DNA from 3 places in the Pseudomonas sp. GW821-FHT07F05 genome. Region 1 is predicted to be linked to each of the others. Evidence: predicted binding sites of a transcription regulator. Region 1 holds the regulator's gene; each other region holds the start of a gene.
What was found. Region 1 encodes FliA, which starts transcription of late flagellar genes. Its sites were predicted from a motif close to CTAAAGTTTNNNNNNNNNNNGCCGNTAA; they were not measured.
Positions count from the first base shown of each region.

Region 1 (3,277 bases):
GACAGTTTCCGCATTGGCGCTCAGGAGCAACTGAAAACCCTGGGCCGGATCCTCAATGTACCGGTCACCCACGTCGACCCGGGCCAGTCCCTGGCACAGGCGCTGGAGCCGCTGTTGCGCAAGCGCGTGGTGTTGATCGACACCGCCGGCCTGCAAGCCAGCGATCCGGCCCTGCGTCTGCAACTGGAAACCCTCGCCGGGCGTGGCATCAAGGCGCGCAACTACCTGGTGCTGGCGACGACCAGCCAGAAGCAGGTGCTGTCAGCGGCTTATCACAGTTACAAACGTTGCGGCCTGGCCGGGTGCATCCTGACCAAGCTCGACGAAACGGCCAGCCTGGGCGAAGTGCTCAGCCTGGCCGTGACACACGAACTGCCTGTGGCCTATCTCACCGATGGCCCACGGATACCGGATGATCTGCATTTGCCGCGTCGGCACCAATTGGTGAGCCGGGCTGTCAGCGTGCAGATGCAGGAGGAGCCAAGCGAGGAAGCGATGGCGGATATGTTTGCGGATCTTTATCACAGCACCGGCAAGCGCGCGGGCTAGGTGAAGAAAATGACAGTGGAATTTTCCTGCATCGATGGTCTGCCAGGCATTGTTCAGACACTGAACGTGCAGCCCGACATGTGGCTTAGGTCTAAGCAAGACAAGGTAAACAATTAACATGGGCAGCATGCATCCCGTACAGGTTATCGCGGTGACCGGTGGCAAAGGTGGCGTAGGCAAGACCAACGTTTCAGTGAATCTTTCACTGGCACTGGCCGAGCTGGGACGTCGCGTCATGCTGCTGGACGCCGATCTGGGTCTGGCCAACGTCGACGTATTGTTGGGTCTGACCCCCAAACGCACCCTCGCTGATGTCATCGAAGGGCGGTGCGAGCTGCGCGATGTCTTGCTGCAAGGCCCGGGCGGTGTACGCATCGTGCCGGCGGCATCGGGCACCCAGAGCATGGTCCACCTGACCCCGGCGCAGCATGCCGGGCTGATTCAGGCGTTCAGTGACATTGGCGACAATCTCGATGTGCTGGTCATCGATACCGCCGCCGGCATCGGCGAGTCGGTGGTGAGCTTCGTCCGCGCGGCCCAGGAAGTGCTGCTGGTGGTGTGCGACGAGCCCACATCGATCACCGACGCCTATGCCCTGATCAAACTGCTCAACCGCGATTACGGCATGAACCGCTTCCGCGTCCTGGCCAACATGGCCCAGAGCCCGCAGGAAGGACGCAACCTCTTCGCCAAGCTGACCAAAGTCACCGACCGTTTTCTCGACGTGGCCCTGCAGTATGTGGGCGCCGTGCCGTACGACGAATGCGTACGCAAGGCCGTGCAGAAACAGCGCGCCGTGTACGAAGCGTTTCCGCGTTCCAAATGTGCCCTGGCGTTCAAGGCCATCGCGCAGAAAGTCGACACCTGGCCGCTCCCGGCGAACCCGCGCGGCCACCTGGAATTTTTCGTAGAACGCCTCGTGCATCAAACCAGCGCAGGGCCCGTCTCATGACAGCAAGTGGCTATCGCATGTACAGCAAATCGTCCAAAGACTCCCAGTATGAGCTGATCGAGCGTTATGCCCCGCTGGTCAAACGAATCGCCTACCACTTGCTGGCGCGTCTGCCGGCCAGCGTGCAGGTCGAGGATTTGATCCAGGCGGGCATGATTGGCTTGCTCGAAGTCTCGACCAAATACGACTCCACCAAAGGGGCCAGCTTCGAGACGTACGCGGGTATTCGTATCCGTGGTGCGATGCTCGACGAAGTGCGCAAGGGGGACTGGGCGCCGCGCTCGGTCCACCGCAACACGCGCATGGTCAGTGACGCGATTCGTGCAATCGAAGCAAAAACCGGCCGTGACGCTAAAGATCACGAGGTTGCTGCCGAACTTGAAATGAGTCTCGACGATTACTACGGGATTTTGAACGATACCCTGGGCAGCCGCCTGTTCAGTTTCGACGACCTGTTGCAGGACGGCGAACACGAAGGGCTGCACGAGGACGGCGCGAGCCAGTCCCTCGAACCGTCGCGGGATCTGGAAGACGAGCGCTTCCAGGCTGCGCTGGCCGAGGCCATTGCCAACTTGCCCGAACGTGAACGCCTGGTGTTGTCGCTGTACTACGACGAAGAGCTGAACCTCAAGGAAATCGGTGAGGTCCTGGGGGTCAGCGAGTCGCGGGTCAGCCAGCTGCACAGTCAATGCGCGGCGCGGTTGCGCGGTCGTCTTGGCGAGTGGCGCGCACGTTCGTGAATCAGGCGCAGGCCGCGAGGCCTGCGTGTTGCGTGTAAGACCGGCTGTGCAAGACGTGAGCGGGAAGCAAATGAGACACGGCAGGAGTCGGTCGAACCGGGTCGTAGATGATCCGGTTTCGCTGCGCTTGTTCCGGTCGATTCCACCCCCTCTTGATGTTCGGCACAGCCGGTATTGATTGAACGCGCGTTCAGGTGCTGAACGCGTTAAAGACTGCTTGGAGGTCGAATTGGACAAGAACATGAAAATCCTCATCGTTGATGACTTCTCAACGATGCGGCGGATCATAAAAAACCTGTTGCGTGACCTTGGGTTCACCAACACGGCCGAAGCAGATGACGGACTCACCGCATTGCCGATGCTGCAAAGCGGCGCTTTTGACTTCCTCGTCACTGACTGGAACATGCCGGGCATGTCCGGCATCGACCTGTTGCGTCAGGTGCGTGCCGACGAGCGTCTGCGCAGCCTGCCGGTGCTGATGGTCACTGCCGAAGCCAAGCGCGAGCAGATCATCGAAGCCGCTCAGGCCGGTGTGAACGGCTACGTGGTGAAGCCGTTCACCGCGCAAGTGCTCAAAGAAAAAATCGAAAAGATATTCGAGCGCGTCAATAGCTGATGTCCGCTGCGAGGGCGCTATGGATTCCAAAGATTCGACAATGGGTGACTTTGAGTCAACCCTGAAGAAACACGCACAAGAGCTGGTCGCGAGCCTTGAAAAAGGCAAGTTCGGCGATGCCGTGCAACTGATCCATGAGCTTAACCAGACCCGCGACCGCGGCCTGTATCAGGAAGTCGGCAAACTGACGCGCGAGCTGCACAGCGCGATCGTCAACTTCCAGATCGACCCGAACATGCCGCAGGCCGAGGAGGTCTCCCAGATCACCGACGCCACCGAGCGGCTGTCGTACGTCGTCAGGCTGACTGAAAACGCGGCGAACCGGACCATGGATCTGGTAGAACTGAGCACGCCGTTGATGCACGGGCTCACTGAAGACGCCAAGTCGTTGAGCGCCGATTGGGGACGCTTCATGCGCCG
Region 1 covers NZ_JBWKQL010000004.1:18,683-21,959, forward strand. Annotated here, with positions in the region: gene flhF (flagellar biosynthesis GTPase FlhF) at 1-549, shown strand, start outside; gene fleN (flagellar synthesis regulator FleN) at 668-1,501, shown strand; gene fliA (RNA polymerase sigma factor FliA) at 1,498-2,241, shown strand; gene AC07RO_RS11360 (chemotaxis response regulator CheY) at 2,483-2,857, shown strand; gene AC07RO_RS11365 (protein phosphatase CheZ) at 2,877-3,277, shown strand, end outside.

Region 2 (3,277 bases), on a different contig from region 1:
TATGGCGACGACCAGTGGACAGCGCGCGCGGCCGATCAATTCCGTCAGTTGTTCGAAACAGACTGCGAGGTGTTTTTCGCCTTCAACGGCACGGCGGCCAACTCCCTGGCGCTGTCATCGCTCTGCCAGAGTTACCACAGCGTCATCTGCTCGGAAACCGCCCACGTCGAAACGGACGAATGCGGCGCACCGGAATTCTTCTCCAACGGCTCCAAACTGCTGACCGCACGCAGCGAGAACGGCAAGCTGACGCCTGATTCCATCCGGGAAGTCGCGCTCAAACGCGCCGATATCCACTATCCAAAACCCCGCGTCGTCACGCTGACCCAAGCCACGGAAGTGGGCAGTGTGTATCAGCCGGGAGAGCTCAAGGCCATCAGCGAGACCTGCAAGGAGCTGGGCCTGAACCTGCACATGGACGGCGCCCGCTTTGCCAATGCCTGTGCGTTTCTCGGTTGCTCGCCTGCCGAGCTGACCTGGAAAGCAGGCGTTGACGTTCTGTGCTTCGGCGGCACCAAAAACGGTATGGCGGTGGGCGAGGCGATTCTGTTCTTCAATCACAAGCTCGCTGAAGACTTCGACTACCGCTGCAAGCAGGCCGGCCAACTCGCCTCAAAAATGCGTTTCTTATCAGCCCCGTGGGTGGGCTTGCTGGAAAACGACGCCTGGCTCAAGCACGCACGCCACGCCAACAGCTGCGCCCAGTTGCTGGCGGATCTGGTGAAAGATATTCCGGGCGTTGAATTGATGTTTCCGGTGCAGGCCAACGGCGTGTTCCTGCAACTGTCGGAAGCGGCCATTGCTGCGTTGACCGCGAGGGGCTGGCGCTTCTACACCTTCATCGGCAATGGCGGCGCGCGCTTCATGTGCTCGTGGGACACCGAAGAAGCCCGGGTACGGGAACTGGCAGCGGACATTCGGTTGGTGATGGGGAGCTGAAAGCGGCTTACTCGTCACTGGTAGGTGCAGCCCATCCGCAGCCTGCAGATGGACTGAACCGGTGCCTCACCCCTGAGCAATAACCTTCTCGATCACCTCGACCGTAGCGCTGACCTTGTCTTCATAACGGCTAAGCGCTTCGGCGTGTTGCTGCTTGAGTTCGATCTGCTTCGAGCACAGATTCAACGCCGCCAGCACCAGCAGACGATCGCCGATCAGCGTCGGGTAACTGCGCTTAGTTTCGAACAATGCCGATTTCAGCATTGACACGGCATCCATCAGGGTCTGCTCTTGGCCGGCAGGTGCCTTGATCGTGTAGTCGTTGCCAAGGATGGAAATAACCTTGGCGCCGTCCTGATCCGTGATCATGCGTCAACCGCGCTGGCACTGGTGGCGCGGTCAACCAGCGCCTGAATGCGCGCAGCCGTCGCACCCTGTTTCTCTTCTTGCTCCATCAGACTCAACTGCAGACTGTCGTTGTCATCCCTGGCTTGCTTCAACTCTTCGGCGAGTCGCGCGTTCGTGTTCTGCAGCTCCTGATTGTGCTGTACCAGGTCACTGACGAGCTTTTCCAACTGGCTTAGGGATGCTTCCAACATTTTGATATCTCAGGCAAATTTCAAAGGGCGCGTACGATAAAGAAAAGTCACTTTAGCTACCAGTGAAATCAGGGCATCCAAGCCGCTACACCGACCAACAAGCATCTCTACCACTCTATTCCGCAAACGCATAACGGCCCTGATTGACTACGTTTTTACGGTCTTGTTCCTGCTGTTCGTCAGATCACCCGGCTGCGACATAACCGCACAGCGTAGACCAGTGGCATCAAGTCCCCACAGGGCCGACCGATAACCCATGCATCTCTGACACTTCTATCTCTCGCCTCGCATGGATCGCGGCCGCCCTGGAACCGTAATGTCCCTACGTAATTTGAATATAGCGCCCCGCGCTTTTCTCGGATTTGCCGTCATCGGCCTCCTGATGCTGATTCTGGGCGTGTTCGCTCTGTCGCAAATGAACAAAATCAACAACGCCAACGTTGCCATGGCCAGCAAAAGCATGCCGAGCATCAAGGCGCTGGATAAATTGACCGAGGGCAGCATTCGCCTGCGTGTTCTGTCCTATCGCCTAATGCTCAACCGCGACCCCGACACGCTGCAGAAAACCACTGAATTGTTTGCCATGCGCAACAAGCAGATCGACGACGCCCGGACAATCTACGCCAAGATGATTTCCGCGCCCGAAGAGCAGTCGGCCTACGACCAGTACGTCAAGTTGCTCAACGACTACCGCCAGCTTGAAAGCCGTATGAAGACGCTGAGTCAGGCCAACGATATGACCGAGCTGACCCGTTTGCTCAGCGCCGATCTGCAGACCAACTCAGACCAGATGAACGTGGTGCTCGCCAAGCTGATTGAGATGAATACCCAACAGGTCAATGAAGCCAGTGCGACGGCCACTCAACAGTATTCGACCGCGTTCACGATGGTCGTCACGCTGCTGATCATTGCCACTGTGCTGACCGTGTTGTTCGCCTGGTTGCTCACCAACAGCATCACCCGACCTATCGCTTCGGCACTGAACGCCGCTGAAGACATTGCCGAAGGCGATCTGACGCGCACCATCAACGTGGACGGAACCGACGAAGCAGGCCGTTTGCTGGCCGCGATGCTGAAGATGCAGTCCAAGTTGCGCGACACCCTGCAGCGTATTTCCGGTTCAGCGACCCAGCTCGCTTCGGCCGCCGAAGAGCTGAACGCTGTCACCGACGAAAGCGCGCGCGGCCTCTCCAAGCAAAACGACGAAATCGAACAGGCCGCCACTGCGGTTAACCAAATGACCAGCGCCGTGGAAGAAGTCGCACGCAACGCGGTGAGCACCTCGGAAGCGTCGAAGAACGCTACGACGTCCGCCAGCGATGGCCGTGATCTGGTGCAGGAAACCGTCACCGCCATCGAACGCATGAGCACTGATGTGCAGAGCACCTCCACGTTGATCGGCAACCTGGCGGACGAATCCCGTGACATCGGCAAAGTGCTGGATGTGATCCGCGGTCTGGCGGACCAGACCAACCTGTTGGCCCTCAATGCCGCCATTGAAGCGGCCCGTGCGGGTGAAGCGGGTCGCGGGTTTGCGGTAGTGGCCGATGAAGTCCGCGCCCTCGCCCACCGCACTCAGCAGTCGACGAGCGAAATCGAGCGCATGATCGGCAGCATCCAGGGCGGTACCGAGCAGGCTGTGAACTCCATGCGCAGCAGCACTGAACGCGCCGAGTCCACCCTGAACATAGCCAAAGGCGCAGGCTTGGCTCTGGACACCATTAACAGCGCCGTTGTGG
Region 2 covers NZ_JBWKQL010000010.1:134,203-137,479, forward strand. Annotated here, with positions in the region: gene AC07RO_RS19935 (threonine aldolase family protein) at 1-939, shown strand, start outside; gene AC07RO_RS19940 (cell division protein ZapA) at 1,006-1,308, opposite strand; gene AC07RO_RS19945 (hypothetical protein) at 1,305-1,538, opposite strand; gene AC07RO_RS19950 (methyl-accepting chemotaxis protein) at 1,855-3,277, shown strand, end outside.
Region 2: AC07RO_RS19950 (methyl-accepting chemotaxis protein) is a predicted target of FliA. The motif match lies at 1,764-1,791, and genes of this name have one in related genera.

Region 3 (3,277 bases), on a different contig from region 1:
TGTCGGCCATGGCCAGCAAGATGTCTTCGAAATACGGTTTGAGCTTCGCGCTGCCGATGTCAAACATCGGGCGGTTTTCGGCGTCCATGATCTGGATGCGCAAACCGTCCTGAGTGATCTCGAACAGAATCTGGTCCTTGAACTTCGCCAGTTGCGGATTCTCGTTGATCTTGGTCTGCAACTCTTGCAGCAACATCTCCAGACGGTCCTGCTCGACCTGCTCGGCGGCGGCATCCTGTTGGTCTGCATCAACGGGCACGCGATCCGGCGCAGGCGTGGATTGCACTTCCGGGTTGAGCGTCTGGTTAGGGGACATTTCCGGCGAACCGCCCAGGTCAATCACATAGGGCGAGCCGCTGTCGGAAAAACCGACCGGGTCCTTGAAGTAACCGGCGATGGCGAGCAGTTGCTCGGGCGTGGCCGACGACATCAGCCACAGCACCAGGAAGAACGCCATCATCGCCGTCGCGAAGTCGGCAAAGGCGATTTTCCAGGCGCCGCCGTGATGCCCCCCGCCGTAGCGCTTGACGCGCTTTATGATAATCGGCTGATTATTTTCCATGGATCAACGACCGCGGACAGCTTGTTCCAGCTCGCTGAAGCTGGGGCGATGGGCCGGATACAGAACCTTGCGACCGAACTCCACGGCCAGCGAAGGCGGCACGCCGGACGCCGATGCTACGAGCGAAGCCTTGATCGATTCATAGACGTTCATTTCTTCCTTGGCATCGTGGGCCAGGGAAGTGGCCAACGGACCGAAGAAACCGTACGCCGCAAGAATACCGAAGAAGGTCCCCACCAGCGCCGCGCCGACGTGCATGCCGATCGCGGCTTTGTCGCCGGAACCCAGGGAGGCCATGGTCACCACGATACCCAGTACCGCAGCAACGATACCGAAACCCGGCATGGCGTCGGCGACACCGGTCACTGCGTGGGAAGGATGCTCGAGCTCTTCTTTCATGCTCAGCAATTCCATGTCGAACAAGCCTTCCAGCTCGTGGGGTGCCATGTTGCCGGAAGACATGATGCGCAGGTAATCGCAGATGAAAGCGATCATGCGGGTGTCTTTGAGCACGCCAGGGTATTTGGCGAAAATCGGGCTGTTCTCGGGCTCTTCAATGTCGCCTTCGATGGCCATCATGCCTTCGCGGCGACTCTTGTTGAGGATCTCGTAGACCAGGCCCAGCACTTCGAGGTAGTAGCCGTGGGTGAACCGGGTGCTGAACATCTTCAAGGACTTCTTGATGACCAGCATGGTCATATAGCCCGGGTTGGCTTGCAGGAATGCGCCCAGCGCCGCACCGCCGATGATCATGACCTCGAAAGGCTGGATCAACGCAGCGATCTGACCGTGGGACAGTACGTATCCGCCGAGAACGCTCGCGAAAACGACGATGATGCCGATAATTTTTGCCATAGGTAGAGAATACTTACTGAGTCGGGTTCATGGTCATTGTGCGAGAAGCGCTTGAAACTCTTGTCCTGCTTATCGGCATGAATGCGCCAGACTATAGTCAGATCACAGGAAAATGCTGACCGATGCGTGGCGCAGGACGTTGCGTCCATGAGGGCCAGCATGATGCCAGTACCCGACATTGATCAAAACCTCCCAGCCGTACGGGTGTTGTGAATGCAATCAGATAAAGCTACTTCGCTCCCTGTTCCGCGCACCCTCGATACCTGGATAAAGCAGCTCGACAGCATCGCATTGCCGGTGCCCGCGGTGGCGTATCAGCGCGTGCAGGCGGCATTGACCGACAGCCGCCGCTCGCTGCGCGATATTGCCGATCTCATGCAGGACAGCCCGGCGCTGGTGCTCAACATTTTGCGCGAAGCCAACCTGAACAGCCCCGCCACGGCTCAGCCTGCGGAGAGTCTTGAAGTCGCCATCAACCGCCTGGGTCTGGCGCGTACCGAGGCGCTGCTGGCGCGGTTGCCGAGTGTCGATGCTCGGGATATCCCCATGGCGCTGCGCCAGATACAACTGATCAGTCAGCACGCCATGCAACAGGCTTACGGCCTGTTCGCCAATCAACTGGCCCGGCTGTGGCAGGACATCCATCTGGGCAGCCTGCTGTTTCTCTCGCCCCTCTGGCCGTTGGCGCTGGCCCACCCCAAATTGCTGGAAGAATGGGAATTGCGGGTTATCCACAAGGGCGAATCTGCCAAGACCGTTGAGCAGGCACTGTTTGGCGTGCGGCTGGTGCGTTTGTGTCAGGGGCTGGCGCAGCACTGGCGCCTGCCGATCTGGGTGACCCAGGGCTACGAACTGCTGACCTCCCAGCAACGCAATCTGGTGAAAGTGTTGCGCATCGCCCATAGCAACAACGACCCACTCAAGCAGCAACAGCAACTCGACGCTGATCTGCCGCTGCGGCGCTGGCTTAACCAGCCCGCCAATACAATTCTGCTGGCCAACGGCCTCGCGCTGTCGGCGCACCAGGCCTGGGACACGCCGCATAACCTGCGCTGGCAACTGCTGACCAGCCTGTATCTGCAACAGTCACTGGATCATCTCCAGCAGCAGGTTCACCAGAATGCGGCGGCCAGCGCTCGCCAGCATTCCGGCCCGGATATCTGGCACCCGGCGCAGGCTTTGCTTTGGCCGTGGAGTGCACGACGAGTACATAAAGGCTTGCTGCCTGCACCGCCCCCCTCGCCCGACGCCTTGCAGCTGTGGCGCAAGCACTGCGCCGATCTGTTGAAAGAGCCCGGCATTTTCATCAACGCGATACACCTGACCACCTGCGCCCGGGATGCATTGGTGGCGGCGGGCATGCAGCGAGTGGTGTTGCTGATGACCGATCGCAAGACCGACAGCCTGCGCGTGCATCAGATCGCAGGCGTGGACAAGTCGGCCGCTGCGTTGCTGGTGCCCTACAAAGACAGCACCGTGCTGCAACGCTTGCTCGCTCACCCCACGCAATTGCGCCTGACACCGGCCAACAACGCCCAGTTTTCGGCGCTGCTGCCGCCGCAGCTGCGCAATCTGTTCAGCGGCGAAAACCTGCTGATTCGCTCACTGGCCAGCAATGGCCGTGTGGTGATGATGGTGGTGGCTGATCAGGGCGGCGGACCGTTTTCCGAAGTGTCCGTCCAGGCGTTCGGAAAAACCGGTCAGTGCATCGAGAAAGCGCTGACCACCTTTAGCCATCGCAATGGCTGACGGCTGAGCTACAATTCGCAACCTTTTCGCGATCCGGAGACGCTAGATGTCTGCCTTTTCAAGCTTGCCGCTGGTCATCGAGCCCGCAGACCTGCAAGCACGCCTCAGCGC
Region 3 covers NZ_JBWKQL010000008.1:189,244-192,520, forward strand. Annotated here, with positions in the region: gene motB (flagellar motor protein MotB) at 1-562, opposite strand, end outside; gene motA (flagellar motor stator protein MotA) at 566-1,417, opposite strand; gene AC07RO_RS17795 (HDOD domain-containing protein) at 1,631-3,166, shown strand; gene AC07RO_RS17800 (rhodanese-like domain-containing protein) at 3,213-3,277, shown strand, end outside.
Region 3: motA (flagellar motor stator protein MotA) is a predicted target of FliA. The motif match lies at 1,487-1,514, and genes of this name have one in related genera.